4 regions of the Methylobacterium sp. M6A4_1b genome follow, and region 4 is predicted to be linked to each of the others. Evidence: predicted binding sites of a transcription regulator. Region 4 holds the regulator's gene; each other region holds the start of a gene.
What was found. Region 4 encodes LexA, which represses DNA repair genes until DNA is damaged. Its sites were predicted from a motif close to TGTTCNNNNTGTGTTCNG; they were not measured.

Region 1: ACLBWX_RS03830 (PA0069 family radical SAM protein) is a predicted target of LexA. The motif match lies at 1,878-1,895, and genes of this name have one in related genera.
Region 2: ACLBWX_RS00350 (ImuA family protein) is a predicted target of LexA. The motif match lies at 2,267-2,284, and genes of this name have one in related genera.
Region 3: ACLBWX_RS12200 (ATP-dependent helicase) is a predicted target of LexA. The motif match lies at 873-890, and genes of this name have one in related genera.

The regions. Positions count from the first base shown of each region.
Region 1 covers NZ_JBKEZQ010000002.1:374,761-378,659, reverse strand. Annotated here, with positions in the region: gene ACLBWX_RS03840 (phosphatase PAP2 family protein) at 125-1,165, shown strand; gene ACLBWX_RS03835 (hypothetical protein) at 1,233-1,754, opposite strand; gene ACLBWX_RS03830 (PA0069 family radical SAM protein) at 1,923-3,047, shown strand; gene ACLBWX_RS03825 (ribonuclease HII) at 3,013-3,642, opposite strand; gene ACLBWX_RS03820 (glycosyltransferase family 4 protein) at 3,723-3,899, opposite strand, start outside.
Region 2 covers NZ_JBKEZQ010000001.1:69,850-73,748, reverse strand. Annotated here, with positions in the region: gene ACLBWX_RS00355 (Y-family DNA polymerase) at 1-1,499, opposite strand, end outside; gene ACLBWX_RS00350 (ImuA family protein) at 1,417-2,241, opposite strand; gene ACLBWX_RS00345 (collagen-like protein) at 2,473-3,348, shown strand; gene ACLBWX_RS00340 (TerB family tellurite resistance protein) at 3,508-3,899, shown strand, end outside.
Region 3 covers NZ_JBKEZQ010000010.1:80,555-84,453, forward strand. Annotated here, with positions in the region: gene ACLBWX_RS12200 (ATP-dependent helicase) at 1-862, opposite strand, end outside; gene ACLBWX_RS12205 (hypothetical protein) at 1,226-1,480, shown strand; gene ACLBWX_RS12210 (AsmA family protein) at 1,599-3,899, shown strand, end outside.
Region 4 covers NZ_JBKEZQ010000017.1:24,497-28,395, forward strand. Annotated here, with positions in the region: gene sfsA (DNA/RNA nuclease SfsA) at 1-213, opposite strand, end outside; gene ACLBWX_RS16265 (DUF937 domain-containing protein) at 379-1,164, shown strand; gene lexA (transcriptional repressor LexA) at 1,402-2,154, shown strand; gene ACLBWX_RS16275 (ComEC/Rec2 family competence protein) at 2,148-3,899, opposite strand, start outside.

The DNA.
Region 1 (3,899 bases), on a different contig from region 4:
TTCTGCGGTTACAAATAAATTAGTTCTTATCGACAAATATCGAACTTTATTTAATTAATTATTTATACAGCTAAATACCCTACCCTGTTCAGAAATTTCATTCTTCGATGTTTGGGCGAGTAGTATGGACGGCGTCAATAAAATACAGTTACGCGCCGAAAATCGTCTCATGGCCTTTGTGCTTGGAAGTGTAACCGTTCTTTGCTTGGCACGGGTGATATTCTGCTGGATTGCGCCTGAAGTCTTGAGTGGATGGACGGGCCTGAAGTCCGATCTCACGTTTATAGCGTTCTCCTTGTGCCTCGCCGCCGGCGGGTTCTACTACCTACAAGTCCGGAACGAGCCATACCTCGCTCTGTCGGTGTTCTTTTCCGCCTTCTTCTTCCTTGGGGGCGTCGGCAACTATCGCACTCAATACATCCTGTTCCATGTCGGGCGCGATTTCTCGTTTGTCGACGACACCCTCGCGGCGATCGATCGAGCTCTGGGTTTCGACTGGACGCTCTACTTTCACCTCGTCGTCGGCGATGCCTGGGTGCACGCACTGCTTCGGGCGGCATACGAGTCGATCTGGTTCCAGCCGCTGGTCATCACCGTCCTTCACATCGCGCGAAAGGATTTCTGGAGCTTCGGCAATCTCCAGGTGGCACTCCCGCTCTCGTTTGCCTTCGTCTGTCTTGTCGCGACGTTCCTGCCGGCAATCGGCGCCTATGATTTCCACGATATGGACCCGCAGCGGCACGCCGGTATCTCCGTCGCCTTCACCGATGGAGCGACGGCCCCAGTGCGATGGCTCCGCCAAGCGGTGCTCCCTGCCAACCTGCCGGACTTTCCCGATCTGCGTGTCGTTACCTTCCCATCCTGGCACGCCGCCGCAGCGCTGGTGTTCATGATGTCGGCTTGGTCGATACCGGTTGTGCGATGGTTCGCAGTGGCGCTCAATCTGGCGATGCTCGCCGCAACCCCGGTTCACGGCAGTCACTACTTAGCGGATACGATCGTCGGAGCCCTTCTCGGCGCCACGGCGTTCCTGGTGGCCGGGTGCCTGCTGGCGCCGCGAGCGGTCCCGCGGCAGAGAGTGCCGGCACTCTTTCCGTCTGTCCGGCTACGCTTGCGAAGCGGTTCGGGTCGGATGGTTGCGCGTCGCACCGCGTCCACTCCATGACGGTATGAGGCCAGCGGCGGCGCGCCCGACGCCGATACGAGCCGACGCCTTGGTTCACCGCCTAATCTCACGCCCGATCGAGGCGCGCGGATAGCCGACGGGCCTTCAGGCGGTGGGGGAACTTCGGGCCGGCAAGAAGGCGATCGCGCCTGACGAGATCGCCGGGCCGCGGTGCGTTCACGCCGATCACGCTTTCCCCCTGTGCGGCGATCCGGGCGGGCAGGCCGGTGTGAGGCCGCCGCAGGCGGGCCAGAGAGACCTCCGGCCGAGCGGTGCCGATGAAGCGGTCGAGAAGACGGATCCAGCCCTCGGCCGGGACGTCGCCGGCCTCCAGACAGAGGACCCAGTCCCGCCGGGCGGCCTTCGCACCCGTCGACCAGGGCGACGATCCGCGTCCGCGCAGCAAGACCTTGGCGCCGGTCGCCTCGGCGACCGTCTCGATGGCCGGGTTCGCCGCGGGCACGATGATCACCGCGTCGCCGACGAGCCCCGCCGCGACACCCGCCACCAGAGCACCGAGGGTATCGGCGAGTTGATCGACGGCATCGGGGTCGGCGGGCCGGGTCACTGAGATGAGAGCCGAAAGCATGCGCGCGCATACCGCATTTTTGCGTCGCGCAAAGCCATCTCACGGCAAAGCGCCGTGGGCAGGCGGGTAGAAATGCTGAGAGACGCGGGGTCTGCCTGAAATTTTAGCACCCCGTGCCTTCCGTGTTCGTGATATGTTCTTTTGCCGCCGCTTCGATGAATTTGGGTCATGCCTGCAGACGTCTCTCGTACGATCCCGTCCGGCCTGGAACCGGCGCGACGCTTGGGCGAGACGACGCCGCGGCCGGCCGAGCGGCGAGGCCGGGGTGCCACGGCCAATCCGAGCGGGCGATACGAAGCAGCGCAGCGGGAGGCCTTCGACGACGGGTGGTCCGGGATCGAGGCTGCAGCCCCTTCCCGGACCGAGGTGACGACGGAGCATGCTCGCACGCTCATCACCCGCAACACCTCGCCCGACATCTCCTTCGATCGGTCGATCAATCCCTACCGCGGCTGTGAGCATGGTTGCGTCTACTGCTTCGCGCGGCCGAACCATGCGTATGTGGGCCTCTCGCCCGGTCTCGATTTCGAGACCAAGCTGTTTCGGAAGGTGAATGCCGGCGCCTTGCTCGAACGGGAGCTGTCCGCGCCGGGCTACAGCCCTGCGACCATCGCCCTCGGCACTGCCACCGATCCCTATCAGCCGATCGAGCGGGAGCATCGCGTCACGCGCGCGGTGCTGGAGGTCCTTGCGCGCTTCCGCCACCCGGTGGGAATCGTCACGAAGTCGAACCTCGTCGTGCGCGACCTCGACCTTCTCAAAGACCTGGCGCGGGACGGACTGGTGAAGGTGGCGGTCTCCGTGACGACGCTCGACCCGGCGCTGGCACGGCGGCTCGAACCGCGGGCGCCGCACCCGGAAAAACGCCTCGAAGCGATCGGACGCCTGAGCGCGGCAGGCATTCCCGTGATGGTCATCGCCGCGCCGATCATCCCCTCGCTGAACGATCACGAGGTCGAGGCCATCCTCGCCCGGGCCCGTGACCTCGGTGCCGTGGAGGCGAGCCATGTGCTCCTGCGTTTGCCCCTCGAGCTCGATGTCCTGGTCAACGACTGGTTTGCCGAGCACTACCCGGGGCGCCAGCGGCACGTCATGTCGTTGGTCCGCGCCGCCAGGGGCGGGCGCGCCTACGATGCCGCGTTCGGCACGCGGATGACCGGTACCGGAGCCTATGCCGACCTGATTCGCCAGCGCATGCGCCTGGCCCGGCAGCGCCTCGGCTATCCGGAGGTGCGGAGGCGACTGCGCACCGACCTGTTCAGGGTTCCGACGGACCAGCTGAGCCTGTTCTGAGGTCGTAGGCGCGGGTGAAGCTGAGGCGGTGATGGGGTGACCGGCCCCGGCTCGCGAGGCCGGCGAGATGGGTGCGCGTGCCGTAACCGACATTGCTGGCCCAACCGTAATCCGGGTAGCGCCGGGCGAGGCGCCGCATCAGAGCGTCGCGCAGGGTCTTGGCGACGATGGAGGCGGCCGCGATCTGCGGCACCAGTCGGTCGCCGCCAATCACCGCGAGGCCGGGGAGGGCGAGGCCCGGTACCGGGTCGCGGCCGTCGACCCAGACGGGTGCGTCGAGGCCGAGTGCGAGGACCGCCCGCCGCATCGCATCAAGGGTGGCGGCGCGCACGTTGATCCGATCCACCAGCGCGCGCGAGCCCGCCGCCACGGCGACGCGGGCCTGTGCCCGGATCATCGGCGCCAGCGCCTCGCGCTCGGCCGCCTTGAGGCGCTTGCTATCGTCGAGGCGGCCGAGCAGACCGGGTAGAAGCGCGGCGGGCTCAAACCACACCGCCGCGACCATCACGGGGCCACAGAGGGCGCCGCGCCCGACCTCGTCGCAGCCGATGACCGCCGGGTAGGTCTCGGCCAAACGCGGGTCGAACGGCGGCATCGGGCGGAATCCGGGGGAGGGGGCAAGCCGATCCCCTAGCGCGCGACGTGCGTCCGGTCCACGTTTTAGCTGACCACGCCTCAGCCGAGCTCGGCGACGCCCCGCGGGGTCTTGCCGTTCGTCCGGAGCCGCACTGGCGCGGTGCCATGCGCGCGGGCGATGTTGTCGTAGAATTGGCGTGCGCTCTCCGCCCAGGTGTACCGCAGGGCCTCGCTGCGGCAGCGCGCCCGTGGAATGTCCAGGGCGGCGAGGGCAGC
Region 2 (3,899 bases), on a different contig from region 4:
AGAAAGTCCTCCCGGTAGACCCAGAGGCGGCGGCCGGTATCGTCCTCCACCACGTAATAGTCCCGCGTCGGCCCGGGGGCGTGCCACCACGCGTCTGCGATGCGCTCGGGTCCGTCCGCATGGGCGACGCGGTGCAGGCGCCGGCGCCAGCGGAAGCGGTGCGGCGGCCCGTCGGGAGCGAGCGCGATGACGTCCTCGGCCGCCTCGCCCCGGCTGAGCAGCACCAGCGGCCGCGGCGGCAGGCGCGGCCGGGACGCCGGATCGGTCCGGCCCGTCGGCGTGCGCTGGCCCGCCCCCCAGGGTTCCACGATCTCGGCCCGCTCGGGCAGGTGGCTCTCCCGGAAGCCGAGCCGCATCATCCGCCGGCCGAGGCGCTGGCGCAGGGCATCGCCCAGACGTCCGGCCCCTCCCTCACCACCGGCGGCCGCCTCCACCAGAATCCCCTGACGCGGCGCGATCGTACCCGTGGCGGTGACCGCGAGGCCCACGCTCTCGAAGCCGAAGCCGGCATCGAGGGCCGGGCCGAGGCGGTCGAGGCGAAGGGTCAACAGGCGCCCGAGCTGGGCCGGGCAGCGGGTCGGCAGGCTCATCCCGAGGTCGAGGGTTCGCACCACCCCGTCGACGCGGGTCAGGGACAGCCGCAAAGCCCGGGCGCCGAGGCCGGCCGCCTCCAGCCGCGGGGCCAACCCCTCCATCAGGCGCGTGGCCGTGGCGACGATGGTCTCCGGCCGGCCGATCGGCTCGAGGAAGCCGCGCGCGGCTTCGAAGTCGCGCGGGTCCTCCGCCGAGACGAGGGGCTCCGGACGGTGGCCGAGGGCCTGGTCGAGGCGGAGCAGCAGGGTCTCGCCGAAGCGCCGGGCCAGGGGCGCGCGGGGCGCGGCGGCGAGGTCGCCGATCCGGCGCAGGCCGAGGCGGGCCAGGGCCTGCGCCGTGCCGGGATCGAGGCGCAGGGCCGAGACCGGCAGGGCCCGCAGGGCCTCCCCGTTGCATCCGGGTGCCACCAGGCCGCCCCCGCCGTGACGCGCCAGGGCGAAGGCGCAGGCGGGCGTGTCGGCGAGCGCGATCCGCGCCGGGATCGCGCCTTCGGACAAACGCCGGGCGAGATCCTCCAGCAGCGGCGCCTCCCCGCCGAACAGGTGGCTCGCCCCCGCGATGTCGAGGAAGAATCCATCTCCGCCCTCCGCCGGGCCGTAAGGGGCGACGACCGGGGTGTAGCGCTTGGCCCAGAGGCAGAGCCGGTGCAGGGCGGCGTCATCCGCTTCCGGGTCGGCGGGATGGACGGAAACGGGCGTGCCGATCCGCGCGCGGGCTCGGGCCAGGGTTTCGCCGGGTTCGAGGCCGAGGGCGCGGGCAGCGGCGTCCACCGCGACCAGGCGCAGGCCGCTGGCCTCCATCGCGGCCACGACCACGGGGCCGTCATCCCGAGCGCTGGACCCGTTCGACCGCCTCAGCCGCGTGACCGGCCAATGCTCCAGCCAGACCGAAACGATGCGCGGCATGATCCCATTCCAGAAGCCAGTGTCCGGTCCGCCCATTGCGGCTTCGGTCGAGGGTCACCTGCCAGCACGGCCGCTCGATGCAGCCGAAGCGGTCGCGCAGGGCCTTGCCGGCGGCGATCCGCCAGCGGGTCGCTGCCACGTTGGGGCTCTCCGCCTCCGATGGCCGCAGGACGAGGAGGAGGAGGTCGGTCCGCCCGGCCGCGAGGTGAAGCCGGCGGCTCTGGGTCAGGGGCAGGGCGGCGTCGACGAGTCCCGCCACGGCGGCCAGTCCCTGCGCGCGCAGGGATTCCTCTAGGGCCCGATAAGCGTCGCCGTCGCTGGCGACCTCGAACAGCAGGAGCCGTCCGGGGTCGAGGCCGAGGCCGGCCAGGCCGTGCCCGTAGGGGAGGGGGTGGCCCTGGCCCGCCACCAGCAGGGCCTCGCCGCGCACCCGGCCGAGGTGGCGCGCCACCAGGGCGAGGGCGAAGCCGAGGGCCGCCGGCTCGTCCCCCGCCTGGGCCGGGGCGATCTCGTGCAACTGCCCGAGGGCGAGGCCACCCTGTGCGAGGCGCGAATCGATGTCGTGGATGCCCAGCGGAAGGGCGCCCCGTAGGACCGACGCGCCCCCGCGGCCGGCCACCAGGTCGCGCAGGACCGCCAGATCCAAGGGACCGGCGTCGGGAGAAGGCGCCTCCACGCTCGGTCGGTCCAAAGGCAGGGTCTCGACGTCCGCATCGGGAGGGTCTTCAGGGCTCTGTCTCATCGGCTCCGCTCCATCCCGCTATGCTAAGAACAAAACAGGAACATACTCAATCGGTTTCCAGGGCTCTCCAAGATTTCATCTGAAATCAGGGACTTGGCCTGTGGAAGGCTGTGGACGCCTGTGGACGGCAGGCGCCGGGGCGGTGGGGCCGTCACCCTTGACCCTGTGGCGACGGCAGGGCAGCACTCCCCACCTGCCGCGCAGCAGACGCGGATCAGCCGGGAGAACTCCATGCGTCTCGCTCGTGCCCTCGTGGTCCTGTCGGGCCTGATCCCCGTCGCGGGAGGGCTCCCCGCTGCGGCGCAGCCGGCGGCTCAGCCCAGGGGCGAGGCGCCCAGGGCGGCGGCACCAAAGGCACGCGGGCCCCAGGCCGCGTCGCAGCCGATCCAGGTCTACGATGCCCGCTTCGAGAACGGAGACCTGCGCATCTCGGGCAGCGTGCGCAAGGCCGGCACCGTGGTGGTGCTCGACGAGGACATCTCGATCATCGCCGACAGCCGGGGCCGCTTCGTTTTCCGTCTGCCCTACGTGCCCACCAACTGCATCGCCACCCTGAAGGCCGGCGAGGACGAGCGCGAGGCGGCCATCGCCAATTGCGGCCCTGCCGGCCAGCCCGGTCCGAAGGGCGAGACCGGCGACAAGGGCGAGACCGGCCCCGCCGGGCCTCAGGGCGTCGCCGGCCTGCCCGGTCCTCAGGGACCGAAAGGCGACACCGGGGCCAGAGGCGAGGCCGGCCCGAAGGGCGAGACGGGCGCCCGAGGCGAGGCAGGCCCCAAGGGGGAAGTCGGACCCAGGGGTGAGGCCGGCCCAAAGGGTGAGACCGGCCCGAAGGGGACTGCCGGCGAGCGCGGACCGGCGGGTTCCAGGGGAGAGGCCGGCCAGGCCGCCCTCGCGGCGGCCGCGCCCGCATCCCCGTTCCGGGTGGTGCGCCAGGACACCTGCCCGGCCTCGGGCTGCGCGATCACCTGCGAGGGCACCGAGATCCTCGCCTCGGCCCTGTGCCTGAAGGGGGGAAGCGCCATCGTGACGGCGGGCGCCGACGGAACCTTGAGCGCGGCCTGTCCCGCCGAGAGCCAGGGACTGGTCGGCCTCTGCGCCCGGCGCTGAGGGGCCAAGGCGACCCGAGCGATCGCCCCTCGCCGAAACGGAGCCGTCCGGTGTAAGGACGCGCTTCGTTTTCGTGCCGAAGTCGATCCCACCCTTGTCGATACCGCCCATGCCGCTTGTCCCCTCCTGCACCGTTCCCAGCGTCCGCGGGGCCTCGCGATGAGCGTGGGCATCTGGGGCAAGCTCGGAGGCGCCGGCCTCGGCCTCGCCATCGGCGGTCCCCTCGGCGGCCTCGTCGGCGGCGTGGCCGGGCACTTCCTGGTCGACCGCGAGGGCGCGCTGTTCGGCGCCACGCCGCGCGACGTGGTCTTCACCACCGGCCTCGTGGCGCTCGCCGCCAAGATGGCCAAATCCGACGGCGTGGTGACGCCGGCGGAGGTCGAGGCCTTCGCCAAGGTGGTGCAGGTGGACGAGCGAGCCCGGCCCGGCGTGCAGCGCCTGTTCGACCTCGCCAAGGGTACAGCGAACGGCTTCGAGGCCTATGCCCGGCAGCTGGCCAACACCTTCCACGACGAGCCGGCCCTGCTGGAGGACGTCCTCGACGGCCTGTT
Region 3 (3,899 bases), on a different contig from region 4:
AGCCGTAGATCGACTGGTCGTCGTCGCCGACGCAGGCGACGTTGCGGTGGCCCTGGGCCAGCAGCCGCAGCCAGAGGTACTGGGCGACGTTCGTGTCCTGGTACTCGTCCACGAGGATGTAGCGGAAGCGCTGCTGGTAGTTCTCCAGCACGTCCGGGTTCTCCCGCCAGAGCTTCAGGCAGAGCAGCAGGAGATCGCCGAAATCGGCGGCGTTGAGGGTCAGGAGCCGGGCCTGGTAGGCGGCGTAGAGGGCACCGCCCTTGCCGAAGGCGAAGGCCTGCGCCTCGCCCGGCGGCACCTGCTCGGGCAGGAGGCCGCGATTCTTCCAGCCGTCGATGGCCGAGGACAGGGCGCGCGCCGGCCAGCGCTTCTCGTCGATGTTCTGGTCGACGATGACCTGCTTCATCAGGCGCAGTTGGTCGTCCATGCCGAGGATGGTGAAGTCCGAGCGCAGGCCGACGAGTTCGGCGTGGCGGCGCAGGATCTTGGTGCCGATGGAATGGAAGGTGCCGAGCCAGGGCATGCCCTCGCCGGCCGGCCCGATGAGCCCGCCGATGCGGTGCTTCATCTCGCGGGCGGCCTTGTTGGTGAAGGTCACCGAGAGGATGTCGAAGGGCCGCGCCTTGCCGGTGGCGATCAGGTGAGCGATGCGCGTCGTCAGCACCCGGGTCTTGCCGGTCCCGGCCCCGGCCAGCACGAGGACCGGCCCGTCCGTCGCCTCGACGGCGCGGCGCTGCTCGGCGTTCAGCCCTTCGAGGTAGGGCGAGCCCTGTGGCCGCAGGGAGGCCATGGCACGGGCGGCGATGGAGGTCGGGGCGGCGTCGGAGGCGGTGGGGCCGGCCGCGTCGAAGCGTTGAGTCATCGCGCATCCCTGGACCAAAACGCGAACGGCGTCGAGGGTCGCGGGCGTTCCCGCTGACGCCCGGCCCCGGCTTGGATGATATCGGAGACCCAATTTCGGACGCCCCTGGCACGCCATGCCTTGGCCTCGGGCAGCGCGGTCCGCCAGGTACGGACTTTCGCAGGCACAGACTTTCGCAGGCACAGACTTCGGCAGGCGGGAACCGAAACCGGCAACCCTCTGTCGCCCCGGCCTCTCTGCCGATAATCGATGCGGCGGTCTCACGCAGGCTCGGAGGAGATCCAGCTTCGGGAACCCGCCTTCCCACCGGCGAGTCGTCTCACCAGATCATGCCATCACACTGCACCCGACAAGGACGCCGCCATGCATCGCTCCCCCGCCCTTATCCTCGCCGGCCTCGGCGTTCTCGCCGCGGGTCCGGCCCTCGCCCAGGTCTCGTCGCGGGGCGTCGACAGCCTCAACGCCACCAACGAGCGCCTGTCGAACCGCAGCGAACTGCGCGGCATCGAGCAGCGGCAGCAGTTCGACACCAACCAGTCCCGGATGCAGATCCAGCGGAGCGACCTGTTCCGGCCGAGCGCGCCAGTGGCCCCGATCATCGTTCCGGGCCGTCGCTGAAGCCTCGCCCTCCGGGTAGCGGACGCGTCAGGCGGGGCACTGGCGCGCTCCGGCGTTCCCTGTGCTATGCCCGCCGGCAAGCGGGTCCCGGCCCGGATGACGAGGCGGAACAGAGACGGTGCGTGACATCCTGACCGCGCTGGCGGGCGCCGTCATCCTGCTCCTCGTCGCGGCACTCGCCGTTCCGCCCTTCGTGGCCTGGGAGGGCTATCGCGGCACGGTCGACCGGACGATCGCGCGCTCCCTCGGGATCGAGGCGCAGACCGAGGGCCGCATCGGCCTGCGGCTCCTGCCCTCCCCGCGCCTCAAGCTCGACCGGCTGCGTCTCGGACCCGGCACCGCCCCGAACCCGTCTCTCGACCAGCCTCAGATCGACCTCCAGGGTATCAAGGCCGAGGTCGCCCTGGCGCCCCTCCTGAAGGGCGAGATCCGTTTCACCGAGACGCGGGTCGGCCGGGCCGAGGTCAAGCTCCCCGTCACCGACGGCGAGGCGATCCTGCTGCCCGCGCGCGGACTCTCGGCCGCCCTGCGGCGCGACCTCGCCATCGAGGACCTGTCGATCCGGCAGTTCGTGCTGACGACCCAGGTCCCGGCGACGGGCCGGACCGAGCAGTTCTACGCCGAGGCCCTGCAGGTCTCGGCACCCGCCCTCGTCGGACCCTGGCGGGCCGAGGGAACCAGCCGGGGCGTGCCTTTCCGGGTCTCGACCGGCGAGCTCAGCTCCGAAGGCGTCAGCGTGAAGATCGCGGGCGGCGGCGATACGCAGCCCCGCTTCGAGGCGGATGCCCGCATCGGCCTCGCCCCCGCCGGCACCGGCACGGCCGGCCGACGCCTGATGGCGGCCGTCGCCGAGGGCAATGCCCGGATCGTCGTCGGCCCGCCCGTCCAGGCGGCGGGCGCCTACCTGCCTTTCTCCCTCGCCGGCACGTTCAAGGGGCGCGGCCTGACGGCCCGGTTCACCGACGTCGCCCTGGAGATCGACCCCGGTGGGCAGGCCCTGCGGCTCGGTGGCACCGGCCAGCTCGACCTCAGGCAATGGCGCGGCGCCCTGGCGCTCTCCGCCCGGCGCCTCGACCTCGACGCCTTCCTGACTTCGGCGGCCGGGCAGGCCCTGATCGCCCGCGGCATGCCGACCACCGGCGGCCGCAATGGCTTCGGCCTGCCGATCATGGTCGACCTCGACCTCGCGGTGGAGAGTCTGGCCCTCGGCCTCGACGCATGGACGGGCCTTGCCGCCAGCGGTACCCTCGACCGCACGGGCGGCGTGACCCTGCGTCGCCTCGACGTGACCGCCCCGGGCGCCGCCGCCCTGGGCGCCAGCGGCGAGATCGACACCGAGGCCGGCGCGCGCTTCACGGGGCACCTGTCGCTCGACACGCCGGCCTCAGACGGGCTCGGCCGGTACCTGCGCCGCCTCGGTCTCGAGGGCCCGGCCGTGACGGTGATGGACGGACGCCCGGTGCAGCTGACCACCGACCTGTCGGTGGCGGCCGGCACCGTCTCCCTGCGCACCCTGCGCCTCGGCCTCGGCGAGGCCCGCATCACCGGCAACGCCCGCTACACGGCGGCCGAGGGCACGGACCGGGGGCGCTTCGACGCGCAGCTCGCCGCGCAGGGCATCGACATCGCCGCCCTGCCGGTGCTCGGCGGCACCCTCGCCGACCTGCGCGGCCACGATGTCGGGATCACCCTTCAGGCCCGGGACGTCCGCTACGGACCCGCCGGCGCACATTCGGGCAACGGCACGATCGCGGCGAGCATCCAGTCGGACGGCCCGAGCCTCGTGGTCGACAGCCTCGACATCACCGATCTCGCCGGCGCCAACGCCAAGCTCTCGGGCCGGATCAGCCCGGACGGCACGGGGCGGATCGCCGGCCAGGTCGCGGCAGCGGTGGCCGCACCCCTGTTCGCCCTCCTCGATCGGGTCTGGGTGGCGGAGGCCCGCCGCGTCCCGGCCTTCCTCCGGGCGGGTGCTCTCGACGTCGCCGTCAGCCTGGAGCGGGACGCGGGCGCCGCCGACACCCTGCGGGTCGGCGCGCGGGGCAAAGCGGCCGGCGGCACCCTCGACCTCGACCTCCGGAGCCGGGCGGGCCGCATCGACGCCCTCGACCTCACCCTCGCGACGGCGAACGCCGCCGTCTGGTTCGGGCGCACCGACATCCCGGCCCTGCGCCGGCCCGGCCGCCTGCGCATCTCCGGAAGCCCCGCCCCGGCCGACGGGTCCGCGCAAGGCCCCGGCCTCGCCCTGCACCTGAGCGGGACGGTCGCCGACATCACCGTCGCGACGGTGCAGCCGGTCCTCCTCGACGCCGCCGAAGCCTTGCCGCGAGCCGGCGAGCTCCAGCTGGGCCTGCCCGACCTCGCTCCGTTCCTCAGCCTCGCCGGCAGCGCCGTGGCGGTCCCCGGTCCCCTGCCGGCC
Region 4 (3,899 bases):
TTCCACCAATTCCCAGGAGAAAGCGAGTTTGCGCGTCGGGCTGCGTGTCTCCGACAGGAGGGCGCGCGTACCCGGAACAGCAAGGCCCAGCATCGCTCCGGGATTGGGGCAATGGGCGGTGACCAGGGAACCATCCGACAGCTCCATGTCGGCCAGGAAGCGCTTGTAGCGGCGCACAAGGCGCGCCTCGAGCAGGGGCGCGGAGAAGCGCATCGGCGGATCCGGGTCAAGAAACAGGTTGATGCGGGCTCCCGTCGGCGCGGAATCGGGCAGTCATGAGGCGCCTGGGCTGGTCAGTGCTACCCGGATGCGACAGAATTCGCGGGGCGCGCCCCGGGTCGATAGCCGGGAAAGCCGCTGTTCGTCCGCGAGGCCGCCATGTTCAATCTTTTCGACATTCTCCAGGCGCAGGCGGGCGCCAATGCGCAGGGACTCGGACGGCAGTTCGGCCTGTCGCCGGACCAGAGCCTGCGTGCGATGGAGGCTCTGATGCCGGCCCTGACAATGGGCCTGCAGCGCAACGTCGCGTACGATCCCACCGGCTTCGCCCAGCTTTTCAATCTCGTGGGGCCGACTCCGCCCACGGTACCGAGCGCGACGCCGCAGATGGACATGCTGGTCAAGCAGCTCTTCGGCTCGCCGCATCTCAGCCAGGCCGTGCTGCAGCAGGCGGCGACCGTGAGCGGCGTCGCGATGCCGGCCCTGAAGCAGATGCTGCCGGTCATGGCCGGTATGGTGGTGGCGGGGATCGTCCACGTCATGATGAATCAGGCACCTCCGCCCGCGCCACCCCCGCGCGCCGAGACGAACCCCTTCGGCTTTCCACCCAACGCCTGGTCGGAGATGATGGAGGCGTTTCTGAAGTCGGGCGCCACCGCGGCGAGTCCTGCGCCCTCGCCGCCCCAGGTGCGAGCCCGTCCGGCACCACCCCGGCTCACCGCTCCGTCGCGAACAGGGGCCGATGTGCCGGACAAGGCCGCTGCGGACGCCCCCTTCGACGTGATGCAGCAGATGTTCCAGACGGGCCTGGAAGTACAGCAGGAGAACGCGCGCGCCATGCAACGGCTGTTCGACACTTTCTGGCGGGATCCCCGCGCTTCGAACGCTGGGGGTGGCGAAGCCTCCGGAGCGAAGCCCAGGGGCGGCCGGACCCGGACGTCGTAGCGCCCAGCGCACCGTCATCCCAGACCGGCCGCTTCCGATCTGGCCCGGTCCTGGCCGCATGCGGGGCAGGTATCGTCCGGGCTGCGTGCTGCCCGGAGCACACTGTCGGCCCTTCCCAACATCCCGGCGGCTCTCGACAGGAACCCTTGCAGAACACTTACGGAACGTTTAATGTGTTCGTGGTTTGTTTCTGGTGCCACCCGCCGCGTTCCGTGGCGTTAACGAAGAGTGTCCCGCATGTTGACGCGTAAGCAGCTGGACCTGCTCCAGTTCATCCAGCTTCGGATGCGCGAGAGCGGCGTTCCTCCGTCGTTCGACGAGATGAAGGACGCTCTCGACTTAAAGTCGAAATCGGGCATCCATCGCCTGATCACAGCTCTCGAGGAGCGTGGCTTCCTGCGCCGGTTGCCGAACCGGGCGCGCGCCATCGAGGTGATCCGCATGCCGGAGAGCCTGAATGGCAACGCGGGCGCGTCGCGCGCCGGTCCCGCTCCCGAGGTGCGCCGCTTCACGCCGAGCGTGGTCGAAGGCGGCAAGGGCAAGGGCTTGCCGGCGGGTGCTTCGGTGTCCCGCCTGCCGACAACGCAGGCCACCGACGAAAGCGGTCGGGCGGTGACCATCCCGGTGATGGGCCGGATCGCGGCCGGCACGCCGATCTCGGCCATCCAGGAGCAGAGTCACTCGGTGACGATGTCGCCGGATTTCCTGGCCGGCGGCGAACATTACGCCCTGGAAGTGCGGGGTGATTCGATGATCGAGGCAGGGATTCTCGACGGTGACCTCGTGGTCATCCGCAAGCAGGACACCGCCAATACCGGAGACATTATCGTCGCGCTCATCGACGATGAGGAGGCGACCCTGAAGCGCCTGCGTCGGCGTGGCTCGTCCATCGCTCTTGAAGCCGCGAACCCAGCCTACGAAACGCGTGTGCTCGGCCCGGACCGGGTGCAGATCCAGGGACGCCTCGTCAGCCTGGTGCGTCGCTACTGAAGGCTGTCGCCGCCCGGTTCGTCACCGGGCGGATCCGATGGATCGGCAGTGGGGTCCGGCGCCGCTCGCGGCGTCGGAAGGATCGGCGGGCCCGCTTTCGTCGGCAGCGCTTCCGTCGGCTTTCTCGACGAATTCGCGCGCCAGGGGACGAGGTCGCCGGGACGCTTGGCCGTCGCGAGTGCCGGGCCATCGCGGGCGAGGCGAACCGACGTCGCGCCGTGCGACTGTAGGAAATTCCGGTCGACGATGATCGACGCGGCGCAGCCCGTCGGGGCGGATTGCCGAGAAATCAGGATCTCTGCCCTGGCGCAATCCTCCCCGATTGCGCGCTTGTCGGTGGTCAGCGCAAGCGCACGACCATCGGGCGTGATCAGGGTGCAGCCGAGGCGGTCGCAGCGCGCGCCTTGAAAAGCCGGGACGTCCTCCACCCTGCGGCCGTCGCCATCGGCCTTCAGCCACTGTCCGAGGACGAAAGACGGGGGCCTACCCAAGGTGGCGAGCCGCCCGCTGAGGTCCCGGATCGCCGCACCCGCCCCCTCGCGATCGATGTAGATGTCGGAGCGTTCCGGGGTGGCCGCACAGGCAATGCCGATTGCCGCCGGAAGCAGGCCGAGCCAGCGCAACGACGAGGCCGGGAGGGTCAATAAGATCAACGCGGATGCCATGAGACAGAGAGCGCCCGCGCCGAATGCCGGGATCACCACGACCGCGTTCCCGAAGGCTGCGATCCAAGTGGAGATCGTCAGCATTCCTCGCACGGCGAGGCCCATCGCCCACCAGACCGGCTGATCCAGGGCAAAGGGATAGGCGAGGATGCCGAGGACGGCCGACGGCATCACGGCCAGCGAGACCAGCGGCAGCGTGAGCGCGTTACCCACGAGCCCGAAGGGTTGGATCGTCTGGAAATGATACGTCGCGAAGGGCGCGGTGGCGATCTGGGCGACGAGAGTCGTTGCCAAGGTGCCGACAATCGCCGTGGTCACCAGGGCGAAGGTTCGGGGCAGCAGGCCGATACCTTCGCGTCGCAGCGCGCGGCCGCCGATCAGCGGTGCGCAGGCGATCAGGCCGGCGACCGCACCGAACGACATCTGGAAGCTCGGCCCGAGGAGCCCGTCCGGCTCGCGCGCCAGGGCGATCAGGGCGGCGATCGCCAGGTTCCGCATGCTGAGGGCCGGCCGGTCGACCAGGATCGCACCGAGCATCACCAGGGTCATGATCAGCGACCTCTCGGCCGCGATGTCCCAGCCGGAGAAGACGCAGTAGGCCGTCACACCCACCATGGCGACGATCGCCGCGAGCTTCTTGATCGGCCAATGCAGCGCTGCGAACGGCAGCATGGCCAGCAGCGCGCGTACGAGCCAGAACACCACGCCGGCCGCCAGGACCATGTGCAGTCCCGAGATCGAGACGACGTGGTAGATGCCGGCGGCGCGCAGAATGTCGTTGGTCTCGGCGCTGATCAGCCCGCGCTTACCCGTGACGAGAGCGGCTGCCACGGCTCCGGCCTGGCCGCCATTGGCGTCCGTGATCCGGCGCGTCAGGGCGTTCCGCGCCGCGTCGACGGCGGCGGCAAGACGGAACTGCCAGTCCGCGGTCTTGGGTCCGGGCCGTACCTCGACCTTGCCGACGAGGGAGCCGACCGCACCGATTTCGCGGAAGAAGGCATCCCGGGCGAAGTCGTAGCCACCGGGCCGAGCGGCTTCCGGGGGCGGGAGCAGGCGCGCGGTCGCGGCGATGCGGTCGCC